DNA from 2 places in the Streptomyces sp. NPDC040718 genome. Region 1 is predicted to be linked to the other one. Evidence: predicted binding sites of a transcription regulator. Region 1 holds the regulator's gene; the other holds the start of a gene.
The links. The regulator HspR, encoded in region 1, represses chaperone genes until heat shock. The targets are predictions, from matches to a motif close to TTGAGNNNNNNNNNCTCAA.
Positions count from the first base shown of each region.

Region 2: the regulator HspR is predicted to act here: its motif matches at 4,587-4,605, upstream of lon (endopeptidase La).

Region 1 is NZ_JBVIXO010000002.1:200,169-210,226, forward strand. It holds gene clpB (ATP-dependent chaperone ClpB) at 1-2,039, opposite strand, end outside; gene ACZ597_RS06200 (pyridoxamine 5'-phosphate oxidase family protein) at 2,209-2,613, shown strand; gene ACZ597_RS06205 (Rieske (2Fe-2S) protein) at 2,790-3,104, opposite strand; gene ACZ597_RS06210 (hypothetical protein) at 3,104-3,301, opposite strand; gene ACZ597_RS06215 (helix-turn-helix transcriptional regulator) at 3,387-4,418, shown strand; gene ACZ597_RS06220 (heat shock protein transcriptional repressor HspR) at 4,528-4,995, opposite strand; gene dnaJ (molecular chaperone DnaJ) at 4,997-6,169, opposite strand; gene grpE (nucleotide exchange factor GrpE) at 6,209-6,868, opposite strand; gene dnaK (molecular chaperone DnaK) at 6,868-8,712, opposite strand; gene ACZ597_RS06240 (sugar transferase) at 8,976-9,551, shown strand; partial or broken gene ACZ597_RS06245 (heterodisulfide reductase-related iron-sulfur binding cluster) at 9,662-10,058, shown strand, end outside.
Region 2 is NZ_JBVIXO010000001.1:456,974-467,031, forward strand. It holds gene ACZ597_RS02060 (sensor histidine kinase) at 1-410, opposite strand, end outside; gene ACZ597_RS02065 (protein phosphatase 2C domain-containing protein) at 790-1,563, shown strand; gene ACZ597_RS02070 (MarR family winged helix-turn-helix transcriptional regulator) at 1,591-2,058, opposite strand; gene lon (endopeptidase La) at 2,168-4,564, opposite strand; gene ACZ597_RS02080 (RidA family protein) at 4,714-5,109, shown strand; gene ACZ597_RS02085 (DUF4097 family beta strand repeat-containing protein) at 5,106-5,873, opposite strand; gene ACZ597_RS02090 (sulfurtransferase) at 5,954-6,790, opposite strand; gene ACZ597_RS02095 (glycosyltransferase family 39 protein) at 7,057-8,442, opposite strand; gene ACZ597_RS02100 (hypothetical protein) at 8,479-9,033, shown strand; gene ACZ597_RS02105 (response regulator transcription factor) at 9,140-9,880, shown strand; gene ACZ597_RS02110 (HAMP domain-containing sensor histidine kinase) at 9,877-10,058, shown strand, end outside.

The DNA of each region.
Region 1 (10,058 bases):
ACCACGCTGTACGGGCGGCGGCGGACGGCCTCGGTGAGCTGGCCGCCCTCCTCGTAGCCGACGTACCCGGGCGGGGCGCCGACGAGCCGGGCCACGCTGTGCTTCTCGGAGTACTCGGACATGTCGATGCGGACCATGGCCCGCTCGTCGTCGAAGAGGAAGTCCGCGAGGGCCTTGGCCAGCTCCGTCTTGCCCACGCCCGTCGGGCCCAGGAAGAGGAAGGAGCCGGTCGGCCGGTCCGGGTCGGCGATGCCGGCGCGGGTGCGGCGCACGGCGTCCGCGACGGCCCGTACGGCCTCGCTCTGGCCGATCAGGCGGCGGCCCAGCTCGTCCTCCATGCGCAGGAGCTTCTGGGTCTCCCCCTCCAGGAGCCGGCCGGCCGGGATCCCGGTCCAGGCGCCGACCACGTCGGCGATGTCGTCGGGGCCGACCTCGTCCTTGACCATGGAGTTCTTCGAGGTCCCGGCCGCGGCCTCCTCCTCGGTGGCCTCCGCCAGCTCGCGCTCCAGCTGCGGGATCTCCCCGTAGAGCAGCTTGGAGGCGGTGTCGAAGTCGCCGTCGCGCTGGGCGCGCTCGGCCTGGCCGCGCAGGTCGTCCAGGCGCTCCTTGAGCTCGCCGACGCGGTTGAGGGACTGCTTCTCCTTCTCCCAGCGGGCGGTGAGGCCGCGCAGCTCCTCCTCCTTGTCCGCGAGGTCCTTGCGGATCTTGTCGAGGCGCTCGATCGAGGCCGGGTCGGACTCGTTCTTCAGCGCCAGCTCCTCCATCCGCATCCGGTCGACGGAGCGCTGGAGCTCGTCGATCTCCACGGGCGAGGAATCGATCTCCATACGGAGCCGGGAGGCCGCCTCGTCGACGAGGTCGATGGCCTTGTCGGGCAGGAAGCGGGAGGTGATGTAGCGGTCGGAGAGGGTGGCGGCGGCCACCAGGGCGCTGTCGTTGATGACGACCTTGTGGTGGGCCTCGTAGCGGCCCTTGAGCCCGCGCAGGATCGCGATGGTGTCCTCGACGGTGGGCTCGGCGACCAGCACCTGCTGGAAGCGGCGCTCCAGTGCCGGGTCCTTCTCGATGCGCTCGCGGTACTCGTCCAGGGTGGTCGCGCCGACCATGCGCAGCTCGCCGCGGGCCAGCATGGGCTTGAGCATGTTGCCCGCGTCCATGGCGGAGTCCCCGCCGGCCCCGGCGCCGACGACGGTGTGCAGCTCGTCGATGAAGGTGATGATCTGGCCCTCGCTCGACTTGATCTCGGCGAGGACGGTCTTGAGGCGCTCCTCGAACTCGCCGCGGTACTTGGCGCCGGCCACCATCGCGCCGAGGTCGAGGGAGACGAGCCGCTTGCCCTTGAGGGACTCGGGGACGTCGCCCTTGACGATGCGCTGGGCCAGGCCCTCGACCACGGCGGTCTTGCCCACTCCGGGCTCGCCGATCAGCACCGGGTTGTTCTTGGTGCGGCGGGAGAGGACCTGGACGACGCGCCGGATCTCGTGGTCGCGGCCGATGACGGGGTCGAGCTTGCCGTCGCGTGCGGCGGCGGTGAAGTCGGTGCCGAACTTCTCCAGGGCCTTGTACTGGCCCTCGGGGTCGGGGGTGGTCACCCGCCGTGCTCCTCGTGCGTTCTGGAAGGCGTCCAGCAGCTTCTTCGCCGTGGCGCCCTGGGCGGAAAGGACCTCACCGGCCGGGCCGCCCTTGGCGGCGACGGCGATGAGGAGGTGTTCGGTCGAGAGGTACTCGTCGCCGAGGCGGCCGGCCTGGGAGTCGGCCTCGGCCAGCACGGCGAGCAGGTCCCGGCTGGGCTGCGGGGGCGCGACGGTGGAGCCGGTGACGCTGGGCAGGGCGGCGAGCAGCCGCTCCGCCCCGGCGCGGACGGCGGCCTGGTCGGCGTCGGTGGCGACCAGCAGGTCGATGACGTTCTCGTTGTCCTCGCCGGCGAGCAGCGCCAGCAGGAGGTGCGCGGGGGTCAGGTCGGCGTGGCCGTCCTTGACGGCCCTGCTCGTGGCCGCGTTCAGGGCGTCGCGGCTCTTGTTGGTCAGCTCGGCGTCCACTCTCGGTTTCTCCTCTCCTGCGGGCGTACGTGACTCGTCGCACCCGGCTGGCCGCGTGCGCACTCTGACAGATTCAGCATCTGCAAAGTTGAGTCTATTCCACTCAAGGCTCCTTTCGGGGCCATTCTCCCGCCGGATCCGGCGGGTACGCGGGCGTACGCTTCGGCCCATGTCCCATGACGTACTCAACCCGACGCCCGAGTACCTCGCCTTCTGGCGGGAGCGGCACGTCTGCACCCTGACCACCCCCCGCCCGGACGGCACGCCCCACGTGGTGCCGGTGGGAGTGACGTACGACCCGGAGGCCGGGCTGGCGCGGGTGATCAGCAACAAGCACAGCAAGAAGGTCCGCAACGTCCTGGCGGCGGCCGGCGGCGGCGCGCGGGTGGCGGTCTGCCAGATGGAGGGCAGGCGCTGGGCCACCCTGGAGGGGCGCGCGGTGATCCGTACGGACGAGGCGTCGGTCGCCGAGGCCGTGGCGCGCTACGCGGAGCGGTACGGGCGGATGCCCTCGCCCAACCCGGACCGGGTGGTCCTGGAGATCACCCTCGACCGGGCCATGGGCCGGGCCTGAGCGTCCAAGGGGAGGCCCCGGAGGGTCCTCCGGGCGCTCCCGCCTGGCCCGGGGGCGATTGTCCGGTTCGGCCACTGGACGCGGACATCACAACGGCGCCATCGTGGTCAGGTCCACGATGGCGCCGTTGTGTGGGGGTAGCACCTGGAGCGATCTGCAACGACGGGGGAATCGCCTCAGGCACTGCGGGGGGTGGCGGTGGTGATATCGGGCTCGAAGAGCTGGTGGTCACGCTGGTCGAGGTTGACGAAGACCATTCCGTACCGCACTTCGCAGCGGACGGGCTGCGGTGCGCCCCGGGGGCGGCGCAGACAGCGGTAGGCGCGGACGTCCTCGTCCTCCTCGCGCACGACGACGATCGGCTGGCCGAAAAGAGTGACCATCAACGAATCGCCGGCGTAGGGGATCGCCGTGGCGAGGTCTATGAACTGCCATCCGGAGCGGTACGCGGATGCCATTTCGCGGCGGAAGTCGCGGTCGTCCGGGGTCATCAGGAGGCCTTCGCAGGGATGCTGTTCCAGCCGAAATCGCTCTCTACCGCCGTCCCGGCCGACGGACCGGCGGCAGCCTGAGCGCTCCCCGCGTCCCCGTCGACGGCGACGACTGCCCCAAAGACCGCAACGGCGGAGAAAACAACGGCAAGCGCCGAGCGAAGCATTCTCTTATACATGGTCGGCTTCGTCCTCACTTGATGGAATCCTCTCCCCCGCACTGACAGACGATGGCTCATTCAGGCACGTCAGTGCCACAGGGACGATGCATCATGTTCTTACATGTTCAGGACCCTGGGGGGTGGAGATTTGCCCAAAAGTGACATAAACCCGACACATCGCCACCCCGTCACAGAGATGTGCGCCGAGGGGGCGCGACTCTACGCGGCCGCCCTGAGCACCGGCCGCGTCGCCCGCGGCGAGGTCGCGAACGCCCCCTGCCTGCTCGAATTCGCGCTACTGCGACCCGACCCGGACGACGCGAACCAGCTGCGCGCGGTTCCCCCGTCCATCGCACTGGCCCAGCGGCTCCATCCGATCGAACGCGAGATCCAGGAACGCAGGCGCACCGCCGTAGATCTCACCGACGCATTCGAGCCGTTCCTCACCATCAGCGCCCAGAGCCCCGCCAACACCCACGCCATCACGGTGCTGGAGGGATTCGACCAGATCAACGCCGCCATCGACCTGGCCACCGCGGAGTGCCACACCGAGGCCCTGACCGTCCAGCCGGGTGGCGCCCGGCCGACCTCCGTGCTCAGCGAGTCCCTGGAGCGGGCCACGCCGATGATCGACCGCGGGGTGAGCATCCGCACGCTCTACCAGCACACGGTGCGGCACAGCCAGGGCACGCTCGCCTACGTGGACCGGATCTCCGCCGGAAAGGTCGAGATCCGCACGCTGGAGGAGCTGATAGAGCGTCTCATGATCTTCGACCGCACGGTGGCCATCATCCCCGCCAGCGACGACCGGCGGGTGGCCCTGGAGCTGCGGCACCCGGGCCTGGTGGACTACCTCATCAAGGTCTTCGAGCAACTCTGGCGCAGAGCCGTGCCGTTGGGTGACGAGGTCACTTACACGCACAACCCGGATGGTATCTCGGGAGTGCAGCGTTCCATCGCGCAGCTGCTGATCGAGGGCCACGTGGACGAGGCGATCGCCCGCCGGCTGGGAATGAACGTGCGCACCTGCCGCGCGCACATCGCGAAGCTGGCCGCCGCCCTGGGCAGCGGCAGCAGGGCCCAACTGGGCTACCTCATCGCCCAGTCCGGGATCCTGCACGGACCGAACCCGGCACAGCTCCCCGAGGGCTGACAGGAGCCCGCAGGCGGCCGTCAGGGGCCCCCGGACGCACGGAAGGCCCCGTTCGACCCCTTCCCGTGTGGGAGGGGCCCGACGGGGCCTTCACGGCGCGGTCGGCGGGTCAGTCGCCCGGACGCTTGGTGGGGCGCCAGACGACCAGCGCGTTGCCCGGCATCGGCGGCTGGTACGGGACCAGGTCGCGGCGGTACGAGGCGTGCACCTGGGCCTCGCGGGCCTGGAGGGCGGCGGCCGCCCCGTCCACGGCTGCGGACAGCTCGGCCACGCGCTGCTGGAGCGCGGCCACCTGGTTCTCCAGTTCGATGATCCGCTTGATCCCGGCCAGGTTGATGCCCTCGTCCTGGGACAGCTGCTGCACCGTGCGGAGCAGTTCGATGTCCCTGGCCGAATACCGCCGGCCGCGGCCGGCCGTACGGTCCGGGGAGACCAGGCCGAGCCGGTCGTACTGGCGCAGGGTCTGCGGATGCAGGCCCGAGAGCTGGGCGGCCACCGAGATCACGTAGACCGGGGTCTCGTCGGTGAGCTGGTAAGCCCCCTCGCCGAAGCGGGGCTGTCGTCGGCGGCCGTCCATGTCATGCTCCCTTCGCGGACTCGAACAGGAGGGCGCGCGGGTCCTCGGACCCGGTCGCGTCCCGGTACGTCTCCAGGGCCTCGCGGGCCTTGTCGGACAGCTCCGCCGGAACCGCGACCTCGACCGTGACGAGCAGGTCGCCGCGGGTGCCGTCCTTGCGGACCGCGCCCTTGCCGCGGGCCCGCATGGTGCGGCCGCCGGGGGTGCCCGGGGGGAGCTTCAGGGTGACCGGGGGGCCGCCCAGCGTCGGCACCTTGATGTCGGCGCCCAGGACGGCCTCGGCGAAGGTCACCGGGACCGTCACCGTGAGGTTGTCGCCCTTGCGGCCGAACACCGGGTGGGTGCCGACGTGCACCACCACGTACAGGTCGCCCGCCGGGCCGCCGCGCTCGCCCGGAGCGCCCTTGCCGCGCAGCCGGATCCGCTGGCCGTCGGAGACGCCGGCCGGGATCCGGACCTGCATGGTGCGGGAGGACTTGGCGCGCCCGCTGCCCTTGCAGACCTCGCAGGGGTTCTCCGCGATCAGGCCGCGGCCCTTGCAGTCCGCGCAGGGGTCGGTCAGCGAGAAGCCGCCGCCGCTGCCCCGGGAGACCTGGCCGGTGCCGACGCAGGTCGGGCACACCCTGGGGGTGCCGTTCGTGTCGCCGGTGCCCGAACAGGCCTTGCAGGGAGCCTGCGAGGACATCCGCAGCGGCACGGTCGCGCCGTCCACGGCCTCCGTGAAGGAGAGGGTGACCTCCGACTCCACGTCCTGGCCGCGGCGCGGCTGGGTGCGGGTGCCCGCACCGGCGCCCGCGCCGCGGTTGAACAGACCGCCGAAGACGTCGCCCAGGCCGCCGCCGAAGCCGCCCTGGCCGGCCTGCTGCGTACCGCCGAACAGGTCGCCCAGGTCGAAGTTGAACGAGCCGCCGCCCGGGCCGGGGCGGAAGCCGCCGTTCCCGAACAGCGCGCGGGCCTCGTCGTACTCCTTGCGCTTCTTGGCGTCGCCGAGGACGTCGTTCGCCTCGGAGATCTCCTTGAAGCGCTCCTCGGCCGAGGCGTCGCCCTTGTTGGCGTCCGGGTGGAACTCGCGGGCGAGCTTCCGGTACGCCTTCTTGATCTCGGCCTCGGTGGCGTCCTTCGGGACACCGAGGACCTTGTAGTAGTCCTTCTCGACGAAGTCCTTCGTGCTCATCCCCGGTGTCCCTCCTCTCGGATCCCTACATGGTGTGCGTCAGCCCTTGTCGGGGGCATCCGTGTCCTTGTCGGACGGCGTGTCGCCGTCACCGGACTCGGACTTCGCGGCGGGTGCCGCGCCCGGCTGGGGCTCGGCCACCGCGACCCGCGCGGGGCGGATCGTGCGCTCGCCGATGCGGTACCCCGGCTGCAGGATCGCCACGCACGTCGTCTCGGTGACGTCCGGCGCGTACGAGTGCATCAGGGCCTCGTGGATCGTCGGGTCGAAGGGCTCGCCCTCCTTGCCGAACTGCTGCAGCCCCATCTTGGCGGCGGCGGTCTCCAGCGACTCGGCCACCGACTTGAAGCCGCCGACCAGCTCGCCGTGCTCCCGCGCGCGGCCGATGTCGTCCAGGGTCGGGAGGAGCTCCGTCAGCAGGCTCGCGACCGCGATCTCCTTGACGGCGACCCGGTCCCGCTCCACGCGGCGACGGTAGTTCTGGTACTCGGCCTGGAGCCGCTGGAGGTCCGCGGTGCGCTCGCCGAGCGCGGTACGGGCCTGGTCCAGCTGCGCCAGGAGCGCGACGTCCTGAGCCTTGTCCCCGGCCGGGGCCGCCTCGTCCTCCTCCTTGGAGGAGTCGGCGGCCTTCGGCTCCGCGTCGTCGGCGCCGGTGGGGACTTCAGGCTTCTCGTCGAAACCCGGGGTCTCCTCCGACATCAGGCAGCGCCGCCCTTCGGCTTCTCGTCGTCGACGATCTCGGCGTCGACGACGTCGTCGTCGGCCTTGGCCTGGCCCGCGTCACCCGCGCCGCCGGCGGCCTGGGCGGCCTGGGCGTCGGCGTAGATGGCCTGGCCGAGCTTCTGGCTGACCGCGGCGAGCTTCTCGGTCGCGGTGCGGATCTCGGCGGTGTCCTCGCCCTTGAGCTTGTCCTTCAGCTCGGTGACGGCCGTCTCGACCTCGGTCTTGACCTCGGCCGGGACCTTCTCCGCGTTGTCCGCGAGGAACTTCTCCGTCTGGTAGACGAGCTGCTCGCCCTGGTTGCGGGACTCGGCGGCCTCCTTGCGGCGCAGGTCCTCGTCCGCGTACTGCTCGGCCTCCTGGCGCATGCGGTCGACCTCGTCCTTGCCGAGCGAGGAGCCGCCGGTGACGGTCATCTTCTGCTCCTTGCCCGTGCCAAGGTCCTTGGCCGTGACGTGCATGATGCCGTTCGCGTCGATGTCGAAGGAGACCTCGATCTGCGGGACGCCGCGCGGGGCCGGCGGCAGGCCCGTCAGCTCGAACATGCCGAGCTTCTTGTTGTACGCCGCGATCTCGCGCTCGCCCTGGTAGACCTGGATCTGCACGGACGGCTGGTTGTCCTCGGCCGTCGTGAAGATCTCCGACCGCTTGGTCGGGATGGTCGTGTTGCGCTCGATGAGCTTGGTCATGATGCCGCCCTTGGTCTCGATGCCGAGGGACAGCGGGGTCACGTCGAGGAGCAGGACGTCCTTGACCTCACCCTTGAGGACACCGGCCTGGAGGGTGGCGCCGATGGCGACGACCTCGTCCGGGTTGACGCCCTTGTTGGCGTCCTGACCGCCGGTGAGCTCCTTGACGAGCTCGGCGACGGCCGGCATGCGGGTGGAGCCGCCGACCAGGACCACGTGGTCGATCTCGGACAGCGCGATGCCGGCGTCCTTGATGACGTTGTGGAACGGGGTCTTGCAGCGGTCGAGCAGGTCCGCGGTCAGCTGCTGGAACTGGGCGCGGGTGAGCTTCTCGTCCAGGTGCAGCGGGCCCTCGGCGGAGGCCGTGATGTACGGCAGGTTGATCGAGGTCTCCGTGGAGGAGGACAGCTCGATCTTCGCCTTCTCGGCGGCCTCGCGCAGGCGCTGGAGCGCCATCTTGTCCTTGGACAGGTCGACGCCGTGGCCGTTGGCGAACTGCTTCACCAGGTAGTCGACGACGCGCTGGTCCCAGTCGTCGCCACCGAGGTGGTTGTCACCGTTGGTGGCCTTCACCTCGACGACACCGTCGCCGATCTCCAGGAGCGACACGTCGAAGGTGCCGCCACCGAGGTCGAAGACGAGAATGGTCTGGTCGTCCTTGTCGAGGCCGTACGCCAGGGCGGCGGCGGTCGGCTCGTTGACGATGCGCAGGACGTTCAGGCCCGCGATCTCGCCGGCCTCCTTCGTCGCCTGGCGCTCGGAGTCGTTGAAGTAGGCGGGAACGGTGATGACCGCGTCCGTGACCTTCTCACCCAGGTACGCCTCGGCGTCGCGCTTCAGCTTCTGCAGGATGAAGGCGCTCATCTGCTGCGGGTTGAAGTCCTTGCCATCCAGGTTGATCTTCCAGTCAGTGCCCATGTGGCGCTTGACGGAGCGGATGGTCCGGTCAACGTTCGTGACCGCCTGGCGCTTGGCCACCTCGCCGACGAGGACCTCGCCGTTCTTGGCGAAGGCGACGACGGACGGCGTGGTCCTGGCACCCTCGGCGTTGGTGATGACGGTGGGCTCGCCGCCTTCGAGAACGCTGACGACGGAGTTAGTGGTGCCCAGGTCGATGCCGACCGCACGTGCCATTTCGATTCCTCCAGCTGACTTGAGTGGAACAGACTCAAGAGTGCCGTAACGCCGCGTCGGCGTCAACAGAGGTGAGCCTTGGGGGCTCAACCTTTAGGCTGCGCTTACGCTCAGGGCCGGTACGGGATCCGGCCCGCCGGCGATCGAGGCGCGGGCTCCGGGGCGGAGTCCCGGCGGACGGCCCGCAGCCGAACGGGTTCCGGGCGCGGGGCGCGACCGCGCGGCGCACCGGGGGCCGGGCGGGCGTCCGGCAGCGTGCTGGCATGCCTCTGCCGCACCCCCTCACCGCCCGGCCAGGGCTCCGGCTCCGGACGCGGATCCCGACCCGGACGCCGGTGCGATGGCCGGCCGGGCCACCGGCGAAGCGGGTCTTCGACCTCGTCGGCGCGGCGGTCCTGCTGCCGCTGTGCGCCGTCCCGGCCCTGGCGGCGGCCGCCCTGCTGTACGCGGTGACCCGCGCGGGCGTCCTCGTACGCGACCCCGCGCTCGGGCTCGGCGGGCGCCCCTTCCGCGCCTGGCGGCTGCGCACCGAGGGGGCGGGGCGGGCGGGCGAGCTGGTGCGCCGGTGCGCCCTGGAGGGGCTGCCGCGGCTGCTCAACGTGGCCCGCGGCGAGATGTCGCTGGTCGGGCCGCGCCCCGAGGCCCGTACCGACCACCCGGAACGGCTGCTCGTACGTCCCGGAATGACCGGATTGTGGCAGGTCAGCGCACGTTCCGACCTCCCCTGGGAGGAGATGGCCCTGCTGGACCGGCACTATGTGGAGAGCCATTGGCTGGGGATGGATCTCGCGATCCTCGCGCAGACCCCTCGGGCGGCCTACCGACAGAGGCATGCCTGAGCGACACAGATCACCGCACGCTCACCTACAGTGCGGCGCTGGAACTGGGTAACCTCAAGCCTTGACTCAATAAGTTACCGCTTAGTAAGTCCCGCCCGAGGAGCCCTCCCATGCAACTCGCCGCGATCATCGTGTCGCTGGTCCTGACCGTGGTCGGCGTCGCGCTGATCGCCCGAGCCGTGGCGCAGATCTACCGGTTCGTGAAGCTCGGCCAACCCGTACCGGCGGGCAGCCGCACAGACCGCCCGAAGGACCGAACGATCACCCTGGTCAGGGAGTTCCTCGGCCACACCCGGATGAACCGGTGGGGCATCGTCGGCTTCGCGCACTGGTTCGTCGCGATCGGCTTCCTGACGCTGCCGCCCACCCTGGTGCAGGCCTTCGGCCAGCTCTTCCAGGCGGACTGGCTGCTGCCGATCGTCGGCGACTTCCTGCCGTTCGAGCTCTACACCGAGTTCATCGGCGTGATGACGGTCGTCGGCATCGTCGTCCTGATGGCGATCCGCC
Region 2 (10,058 bases), on a different contig from region 1:
TCGGCGCGGACGGCCTTGACCTTGCCGAGGGCGCGGGCGACTTCCGCGTCGGCCTCCGGGCGGAGTTCGGCGATCTGCCGGTCGGTGCGCGCGGTGCGCTCGTCGACGGGCGCCTTGGCGTTGCCGGGCCGGCCCTTGGCCGCGTACTCGACGACGGCGTCGCGCTCGTCGCCGAGGAGGTGGGCGAGGGTGAGGGCGTGCTGCGTCTGTTCCGCCAGGGTGACCAGGCGCTGGGAGTCGTTCAGTTCCCTCGTGGCGGAAACGACGGCGGGGGTGCCTGCCGCGAGGACGGTGAGTCCGGCGACTGCTACTCCGACCACCAGCCTGCTGCGGACGCGTACGCGCCGTCCTGCGTTGGCGGGTCCGTCGGCGCTGGCGGTGCCGTTCTTCCGAGACCGCTTCTTAGACACCGGTGCTCGCAATCCTGTACGTGTGCTCGTGCTCGTCTACTCGTGTGGCCGAGGTAACGGCCGGTCAACAAGTAAACGCCCCCTGCCCCCTCGTACCGCCTCAGACCTTCGCAGTGTGTTGGGAGGAGAGCCGCACATCGCCCACCCGGCCACTCGAAGGAGTGAACATCACGGAGGAGTGGCCGACCAACTCGGGCACCGCGTGCCAGGGGCCCGGCATGGACGGGCGGTTGAAAGAACGCGGCGGGCTTTGGCAATATGCCCGCCCACGTTTCGCGGGGAGCGGGCGGGCGGGCCCTCCGGGCGGCCGGCCCCGCCATTTCCACCATTGGTACGGACCTTCCGGCCTCCAGGGGGCCCCGACGGGCAGAATGTCCGCATGCGCATCGACCTGGCCTCCGAACCCGGCAACCCGGAACACCCCAACCAGGACTGGGTGTCGGCGTCGGCACCTGCGTCGGGAGGCGGCGTCGTGGTCGTCCTGGACGGGGTCACCCCGCCGCGCGGGGACGACGGATGCGCGCACGGAGTGCCCTGGTTCTCCACCCGGCTCGGCGGCCGATTGACCGAACTGTCCGGATCGCGGCGGGACATGCCCCTGGAGGGGATCCTGGCCCGGGCCATCGCCGACACCGCCGACGCACACCGCGACACGTGTGACCTTTCTCACGTGCGGACCCCGCAGGCGACGGTGGTCATGGTCCGCTGGGACGAGTCGTACGTGGAACACCTCGTGCTCTCGGATTCCGTGCTCCTGCTCCGCGGACCCGGCGGCACGGTCACGCCGGTGCTGGACGACCGGCTGGACCGGGTGCCCGACGGGGTGCGCGGCTCGGTGGCGGCGACCGACGCGCTGCGCAATGCCGAGGGGGGCTTCTTCACGGCGGCCGCGGACCCGGCGGTCGCGGCCCGGGCCGTCACGGGCCGCACCCCCCGCGCGGAGGTGCTGGCGGTGGCCGCGCTCACGGACGGGGCGAGCCGCTGGACGGACACGTTCGGGGAGGGCGACTGGGCGGCCTGCCTGGACGTGCTGCGCAAGGAGGGCGCCCGGGGGCTGATCGGGCGGGTCCGGGCCGTGGAGTCGGATCCGCTGCGCCCGCCGGCCCGCCACAAGCGGCACGACGACGCCTCGGCGGTCTACGCGGAGCTCTGAGCGCCGCCCGCGGCGGCTGCTCCGCGGCTACTCCTCGCCGGAGTTCAGCTGGTTGAGCAGTCTGGCCAGCTCCGCCACCTCGCCCCGGTCCCAGTCGGCCAGCTTGCGCATGTACTGCTCGCGCCGGGCCCCGCGTACGCGCAGGAACCGCTCCCGGCCCTCTTCGGTGAGGCCGACCAGGAAGGCGCGCCCGTCGGCGGGGTCCGGCTCGCGGGCCACCAGGCCGAGCACCTCCAGGGCGCGCAGCTGGCGGCTCATGGTGGCCTTGCCGACGCCGAAGTAGGCGGCCAGCTCGGTGGCCCGCTGGCGGCCGGCGGCCTCCAGCCGGACCAACAGCCCGTACGCGGCCGGCTCCAGCTCGGGGTGCAGGGCGCGGGCCATCTCGCCGGAGGAGGCCCGGGCGCGCCGCAGGAAGACGGACAGCTCCCGCTCCAGGGCGAGGAACTCCTGGTCTTCGCTGCCGTGCACGTGCCGCTCCCATCCGTGGCGGGGCACGCCGTGGCACCCCTGTTCGGCACCAGTATTTCGCAGCGCGTGCGCCGAGGGCCCGGGGCCCCGCCGATGGGGGACTCCGGGCCCTCGGTGGACGTGTGCGCCTTCCGGATCAGGCGGCCTCGGTGAAGGACACCACCGCCGGGGCGAGGGCGAGCTCCAGGACCTGGCGCACGTCGGTCACCGGGTGCACCTCCAGTCCCTCCAGCACCTCGCCCGGGACGTCGTCCAGGTCCGCCTCGTTCCGCTTCGGGATGATCACGGTGGTCAGCCCGGCCCGGTGAGCGGCGAGCAGCTTCTGCTTGACCCCGCCGATCGGGAGCACCCTCCCGGTCAGGGACACCTCGCCGGTCATGGCCACGTCCGTGCGCACCTGGCGGCCCGAGAGCAGGGACGCCAGCGCGGTGGTCATCGTGATGCCGGCGCTCGGGCCGTCCTTGGGGACGGCGCCCGCCGGGAAGTGGATGTGCACGCCCCGGTCCTTCAGGTCGGCGACCGGGAGCTCCAGCTCCGCGCCGTGCGAGCGCAGGAAGCTGAGGGCGATCTGCGCCGACTCCTTCATGACGTCGCCCAGCTGGCCCGTCAGGGTGAGCCCGGCGGCGCCGGTCTCCGGGTCGGCGAGGGAGGCCTCGACGAACAGGACGTCGCCACCCGCCCCGGTCACGGCGAGGCCGGTGGCCACGCCGGGAACCGCGGTACGCCGCTCCGCGGGGTCCTGGGCGGACTCCGGGACGTGGTGCGGCCGGCCGATCAGGCCGCGCAGCTCGCCCGCGCCGATGGCGAAGGGGAACTCGCGCTCGCCCAGTTCGTGCTGGGAGGCCACCTTGCGCAGGAGGCGGGCGATGGACCGCTCCAGGGTCCGCACGCCGGCCTCGCGGGTGTACTCGCCGGCGAGCTTGCGCAGCGCGTCCTCCTCCAGGACCACCTCCCCGGCGGTCAGGCCGGCGCGCTCCAGCTGGCGGGGCAGCAGGTGGTCCCGGGCGATGACGACCTTCTCGTCCTCGGTGTAGCCGTCGAGGCGGACCAGCTCCATGCGGTCGGCGAGCGCCTCGGGGATGGCCTCCAGGACGTTGGCCGTGGCGAGGAAGACCACGTCGCTGAGGTCGAGCTCCACCTCCAGGTAGTGGTCCCGGAAGGTGTGGTTCTGCGCCGGGTCCAGGACCTCCAGCAGGGCCGCCGCCGGGTCGCCCCGGAAGTCGGAGCCGACCTTGTCGATCTCGTCGAGGAGCACGACCGGGTTCATCGACCCGGCCTCCTTGATCGCCCGCACGATGCGGCCGGGCAGGGCGCCGACGTAGGTGCGCCGGTGGCCGCGGATCTCGGCCTCGTCCCGTACGCCGCCGAGGGCGACGCGGACGAACTTCCGGCCCATGGCGTGGGCCACGCTCTCGCCGAGCGAGGTCTTCCCGACGCCGGGCGGGCCCACCAGCGCGAGCACGGCACCCCCGCGCCGTCCCCCGATGACGCCCATCCCGCGCTCGCCGCGCCGCTTGCGCACGGCGAGGTACTCGGTGATGCGGTCCTTCACGTCGTTCAGCCCGGCGTGCTCGGCGTCGAGGACCGCGCGGGCGCCCTGGATGTCGTACTCGTCCTCGGTGCGCTCGGTCCAGGGCAGTTCCAGCACGGTGTCCAGCCAGGTGCGGATCCAGGAACCCTCGGGGCTCTGGTCGCTGGACCGCTCCAGCTTGTCGACCTCCTTGAGCGCGGCCTCCCGCACCTTCTCGGGCAGGTCGGCGGCCTCGACGCGGGCGCGGTAGTCGTCGGACTCCTCGCCCTCCTTCTCCCCGCCCAGCTCGCGCAGTTCCTTGCGGACGGCTTCCAGCTGGCGGCGGAGCAGGAACTCGCGCTGCTGCTTCTCGACGCCGTCCTGGACGTCCTTGGCGATGGACTCGGCGACGTCCTGTTCGGCGAGGTGGTCGGAGAGCGCCTTCACGGCGAGGCGGAGGCGGGCGACGGGGTCGATGGTCTCCAGCAGCTCGACCTTCTGGGCCACGCTCAGGAACGGCGAGTACCCGGAGTTGTCGGCCAGCGCCGACACCCCTTCGATCTGCTGCACCCGGTCCACGACCTGCCACGCGCCGCGCTTCTTCAGCCAGCTGGTGGCGAGAGCCTTGTACTCCTTGACGAGCTCGGCGACCGCCCCGGGCAGCGGTTCGGGCACCTTCTCGTCGACGGTCTCCCCCTCGACCCAGAGCGCCGCCCCGGGCCCGGTGGTCCCGGCGCCGATCCGGACGCGGCCGCGCCCGCGGATCAGCGCCCCGGGATCCCCGTCGGAGAGCCGCCCGACCTGCTCGACGGTCCCGAGCACGCCGATCCCGGCGTACTTACCGTCGACCCGCGGCACGAGCAGCACCCGGGGCTTCCCGCCGCCCACCGCCGCCTGCGCCGCCTCCACGGCTCCGCGCACCTCGGCATCGGACAGGTCCAGGGGAACGACCATCCCGGGCAGCACGACCTCGTCGTCGAGCGGCAGTACGGGCAGGGTGAGCGTTACGGACGTCGAAGCCATGATCTTCCCTCCGGCAGTGAAGTTGAGCTATGCCGACTCAATGCTTCTGCGTCCGGCAATGTTCCCCAACGCCCGTTCGCCGGGGGCGAACACCTCCGGCGGGCCCCTCGTAGCACCATGACGCCATGACGCCATGACGCCATGACGCCATGACAGACATACGACGAACCGTCAGCTCGGGCTCCCCGCTGGAACCCCGGATCGGCTTCTCCCGCGCGGTCCGCACGGGGCCCTACGTGGCCGTCGCGGGCACCGCCCCGATCGGGGACGACGGCTCCACCGCCGGCCCGGGCGACGTCCACGCCCAGACGGTGCGCTGCCTGGACATCGCGGAGCGGGCCCTGGAGGAGGCCGGCGCCTCGCTCGCCGACGTCGTGCGGACCCGGATCATGCTCACCGACATGGCCACCTGGGAGGAGGCCGCGCGGGCCCACGGTGAGCGCTTCGCCGCGATCCGCCCGGTGACGACCTTCGTCGAGGTGTCCCGCTTCATCGACCCGGCCTGGCTGGTGGAGGTGGAGGTCGACGCGGTGATCGGCGGCTAGGCCGCTGAAAGCCGGATGTCGCCGGAGGTGGTGCGGACCGCGATGCGGGAAGGGGCGCCGGGTGCGTCCCCGAGGGTGACGTCCCGTTCGCCGGAGGCGGTGTCGGCCGACACCCGGTACGGGGCCTGCGGCGCCCTCAGGGTGACGTCGCCCGAGCCGGTGGTGACGGACACCGAGGCCGGGGCCTTCGCGAAGCCGACCGTCGAGTCGCCCGAACCGGTACGGAACTCGAACTCCGGGCCGGACAGGTCGGCCGCCGTCAGGTCCCCGGACGAGGTACGGATCTTCAGCGGGCCCGTGATCCGCTCGGCCCGGACGTCGCCGGAGGAGGAGTCCAGCTCGGCGGAGGCCACGCCCGTGACCGTGATGTCTCCGCTGCTGCTGCCCACCTTGAGCTTCACCGAGGCCGGCACCTCCAGCCGGTAGTCCACCCAGCAGCTGTCCCCGTCGCCGCTGCAGCCGTGGGTGAAGCCCAGCACCCCGCCCGAGACCCGCTGCCCCGGCACGGGCGCGGTGTCGCCCCGGTAGTGCACGACCCGGCGGACGGTGACGCCGGAACCGCTGCCCGGGGTGACCACCACCGACCCCCGGCGAAGGCCCGTCAGCTCCACCGCCGTGACGGCCTCGGTCACGGTGGCGTCGGCCCCGGCGGTCTTCAGCCTGGCCTCATCCACGAAGGAGCAGCCCGACAGCAGCAGGGCCGAGGCGGCGACGGTGGCGGCGAGAGCGGTGCGGCCGGTGCGGGTGAGGGCCTGGGATTCCATGCCGACGAGTCTGCCGACCAGGGGGCCGGCGCACCCTGGTGCAGGTACCCGAAACCGGGGTGGGGCTAGCCCCACCCCCCTCAGGGCCCCGTCACCACCGGCCGCAGCTCCGAGGGCAGGCCCCACTCGCTCCACGAGCCGTCGTACACCGCGGTCTCCCCGTACCCGGCCAGCGTCGCCCCCAGCGCGAGCACGCAGGCCGTGACGCCCGAACCGCAGCTGAAGTAGAACCGCTCCCGTTCCCCGGCCAACGCCCCGAAGGCCTCGCGGAGTTCCCCGGCGGGCCGCATCAGGCCGTCCGGCCCCCGCAGTTCGCCGAACGGCAGGTTCAGCGCGCCCGGCATGTGCCCGCCGCGCAGCCCGGGCCGCGGCTCGGGAGCGGCGCCGGCGAACCGCTCGCGGGTCCGGGCGTCGAACACGGCGGCGGCCGGGTCGGCGAGCGCGGCGGCAACGGTGCCGGAGTCCACCAGCAGCCCGCGACGGGGCCGGGCGGTGAAACCGCCGCGCGGCCCCTCGTACGCCGCCGCCTCCGCCTCGACGGGCAGCCCGGCGGCGGCCCACGCGGGCAGGCCCCCGTCCAGCACGGCCGCCCGGTCGAAGCCCATGGCGCGCAGCATCCACCAGGCGCGGGCGCTGGAGTAGATCCCGGCGCCGTCGTACACGACCACGGCGTCGGAGTCGTCGACGCCGAGCCCGCGCAGCGCCTCGGCGAAGTCGTCCGCGGAGGGCATGGTGTGCGGGGCCGCCGCCGCGTGGTCGGAGAGGGCGCCGTCGAGGTCGAAGGGGCGCGCGGTGGGGATCCTCACGGGCGCCCGGCGGTGGGCCCCGACGGAGGCGTCGAACACCACGACGTCACCGAGGTGCTCGGCGAGCCAGGTGCTGCCGACGAGGGGGCCGGGTATCTCGGGTACGGGCATACGAGGGCCTCCGGAGGCGGCATCGGACACGGTCTGCGCCCCATCCTGGCCCATGCGTGCGCGGGGCGGGTCGGGGTGGGTCGGGGGGGTCGGGCGGGGCCAGGAACGGGATTCGCCTGGAGGAACGGGCCGGCCGCCCGGGGCCCCACGACGCCGGAGTCCCAGCGGGCCCGGATCAGAGAGGGTTTGGGGGTTTCCCGTCAGGACCCCGCCCACCGGCCCCCGGCCCGCAGGCAAGGGGGCGGGGTGGGCAATGGCCCCCCGCCTCAGCCGCACGTGCCCGGGCGGGCGTACACCGCCACCCGTGCCCCGCGTACCGACGTCACCGAGCAGCGCTCGAACCCCGCCGCCAGCGCCTCGCGCTTCGCCGCCTCCGCCGGGTACGCGTCCAGCGGCTGGTCCGGCGGGTCCAGCAGGGCGATCACCCTCGGGGAGGCCAGGACCGCCGCCCGGACGGCGTCCGGCGGCTGCTCCGTGCCCTGGAGGGTGCCGGAGGCGGCCGGGCTGCGGGACAGGGCCACGTCGTGGACGGAGCCGTACACCCCGGGCGACGACAGCAGCCACTCCCGCCGCCGTGACGGCATGAACAGCACCGCGTCCCCCGGCCGGGCCCGCTCCCGCACCGCCGCCGCGACGGCGAGGGCGTCGTCCTTGCGCGCCTCCGGGGTCCGCAGCCACGCCGACCACACCCCGACCGGCAGCAGCAGCACCCCCACCAGCACCCACGGCAGCGGCAGCCGCCCCCGCACCCCCGCCAGCACCGCGAGGCCCGCCAGTGCGTAGAGGACGTACCGGTCGACGTACAGGGGGTGCGCCAGCGACACGGCCATCAGCACCCCCGGCGGCAGCAGTGCGAGCGGTACGGCGACCCGTACGGCCTCCCGGTCGGCGGTCCCCCGGGCCAGCAGGGCCACCGCCGCCACCAGGGCCGCGTACGCCGCCCAGTCCTGCCACGACGGCCGGCCGAGCCACCCCAGCTGCGCCTGTGCCTGCCGCGCGCTCACGAGGGCCAGCGGCAGCAGTCCGACGGCGACCGCCCCCGCCGCCCACCGCCAGCCCCGCGCCCGCCACGCGGCGAACGCGTGCGCAGGCACGGCCAGTACGGCGAACTCGTGCAGCCAGCAGCCCAGCAGGAGCACCACGGCGTAGGCCGCCCACCGCTCGCGCAGCATCAGGTACGTCGCCCAGGCCACGGCCGCCGCGACCAGCGCGTACGAGCGCCCCTCCTGCGCGTACGCCTGCACCGGCGGCAGCACGGCGTACGCGGTGCCGGCGATCAGCGCGGCCCGCTCCCCCGCCAGCCGGTGCGCCACCGCGGCCACTCCGGCGGCGGCGAGGGCCGTGCCGGCCACGGACGGCAGCCGCAGCGCCCACAGGCCGCCGTCCCACAGGCCGAAGACCCCGTGCATCAGCAGGTAGTAGAGGCCGTGCACGGCGTCGACCTGCCCGAGCAGCTCCCGGAGCCCGCCGAGGGGACGGTGCGCCACCTGCCAGGTTGTGGACTCGTCGCGCCACATGCTCCCGCCGCCCGCACCGCGCGGCAGGCCCCACAGCCCGAGGAGCACGGCGGTCAGCGGGGGCAGCGCGCGCCATGGGGTGATGCGGCGGATGGCGGCCTCCGGGTGCTTTCGGTTGCGGGGCGGGCACCCCATACTCGGTGTTCGGTCGGAGTACCTGCGGAGGTGGGTGTGCGAGCGATCCGAGCGGCCGGGGCCGCGACGGTGGTGCTGCTGGGCGCGGTGCTGGTCCTGTCCGGCTGCGGCGGCGGGTCCGGCGGGCCCCAGGAGGCGACGGCGGCGCCGACGCCCACGGCGACGGCGACCCCGTCCACTCCCACAACCACACCCGTGGCGACCCCGCCCGCCACCCCCGCCCCCGCCCCCACGGCAACCGTGGCCGCCGCGCAGACCCTCGTCCGCGTGACCCGCAGCGGGGGTTTCGCGGGCCAGACCCGGACCGTCATCGTCAAGGGCGACGGCTCCTGGACCCTCCTCGACGGCAAGGCCCGCGACCTGCGCTCCGGGAAGCTGGACGCGGCCGGGCTGGGGGCCCTGCGCACCGCGCTCCGGGAGGCGGACTTCGCGCACCTGCCCCGGGTGGCCACGGCCGATCCACCGGTCTACGACGGGTTCACGTACGCCTTCGTACACGGTGGTTTCGAGGTCGCCGCCGACCAGACCGAGCTGGCTCCGGGGCTCCGGAAGGTGCTGGACGCGCTGCCCGGATTCGACGCGACGGGATGAATCTCTGATTCCGGATGTCCCCGGGTCCTGTCCGAACCCCGCATAGCCGCAGGCCGGTGCCTCCTCTACGCTGCACCCCATCACGCGGGATCTTCAGGGGCGGGACATGGAACAGACACACACCACCCACAGCGTCGCCGCGGCCACTCCAGGTGCCCAGCGGCGCGTGCTCGTGGTCGAGGACGACCGCACCATCGCCGACGCCATCGCGGCCCGGCTGCGGGCCGAGGGCTTCCAGGTGCAGACGGCGTACGACGGGCCTGCCGCCGTCGCGGCCGCCGAGAGCTGGCAGCCCGAGCTGCTGGTGCTGGACGTCATGCTGCCCGGCTTCGACGGGCTGGAGGTGTGCCGCCGGGTCCAGGCGCAGCGGCCCGTCCCGGTGCTGATGCTCACGGCGCGGGACGACGAGACCGACATGCTGGTGGGCCTCGGGGTCGGGGCCGACGACTACATGACGAAGCCGTTCTCGATGCGCGAGCTGGCCGCCCGGGTCCACGTGCTGCTGCGCCGGGTGGAGCGGGCCACGCAGGCCGCGACGGCCCCGCGCGGGGCGACGCTGCGCCTGGGCGACCTGGAGATCGACCACGCGCAGCGCAGGGTGCGGGTGCAGGCGGAGGACGTGCACCTGACGCCGACCGAGTTCGACCTGCTGGTGTGCCTGGCGGGGACGCCGCGCGCGGTGCTCTCGCGGGAGCAGCTGCTGGCGGAGGTGTGGGACTGGGCCGACGCGTCGGGGACCCGTACGGTCGACAGCCACATCAAGGCCCTGCGGCGGAAGATCGGCGCGGACCGGATCCGTACGGTCCACGGCGTCGGGTACGCCCTGGAGACCCCGGCGCAGTCGTGAGCGGGCCGCCGCGCGGGCCGGGGCTGCGGCCCTATTCGCCGTTCTCGATCAAGACGAAGCTGGGCACGCTCGTCGTGGTGTCGGTGTTCATCACGACGGGGCTGCTGATGGTGGCCCTGCGCACGGCGACGGAGCTGCGGTTCATCACGGTCTTCTCGGTGATCGCCTCGATGCTGAT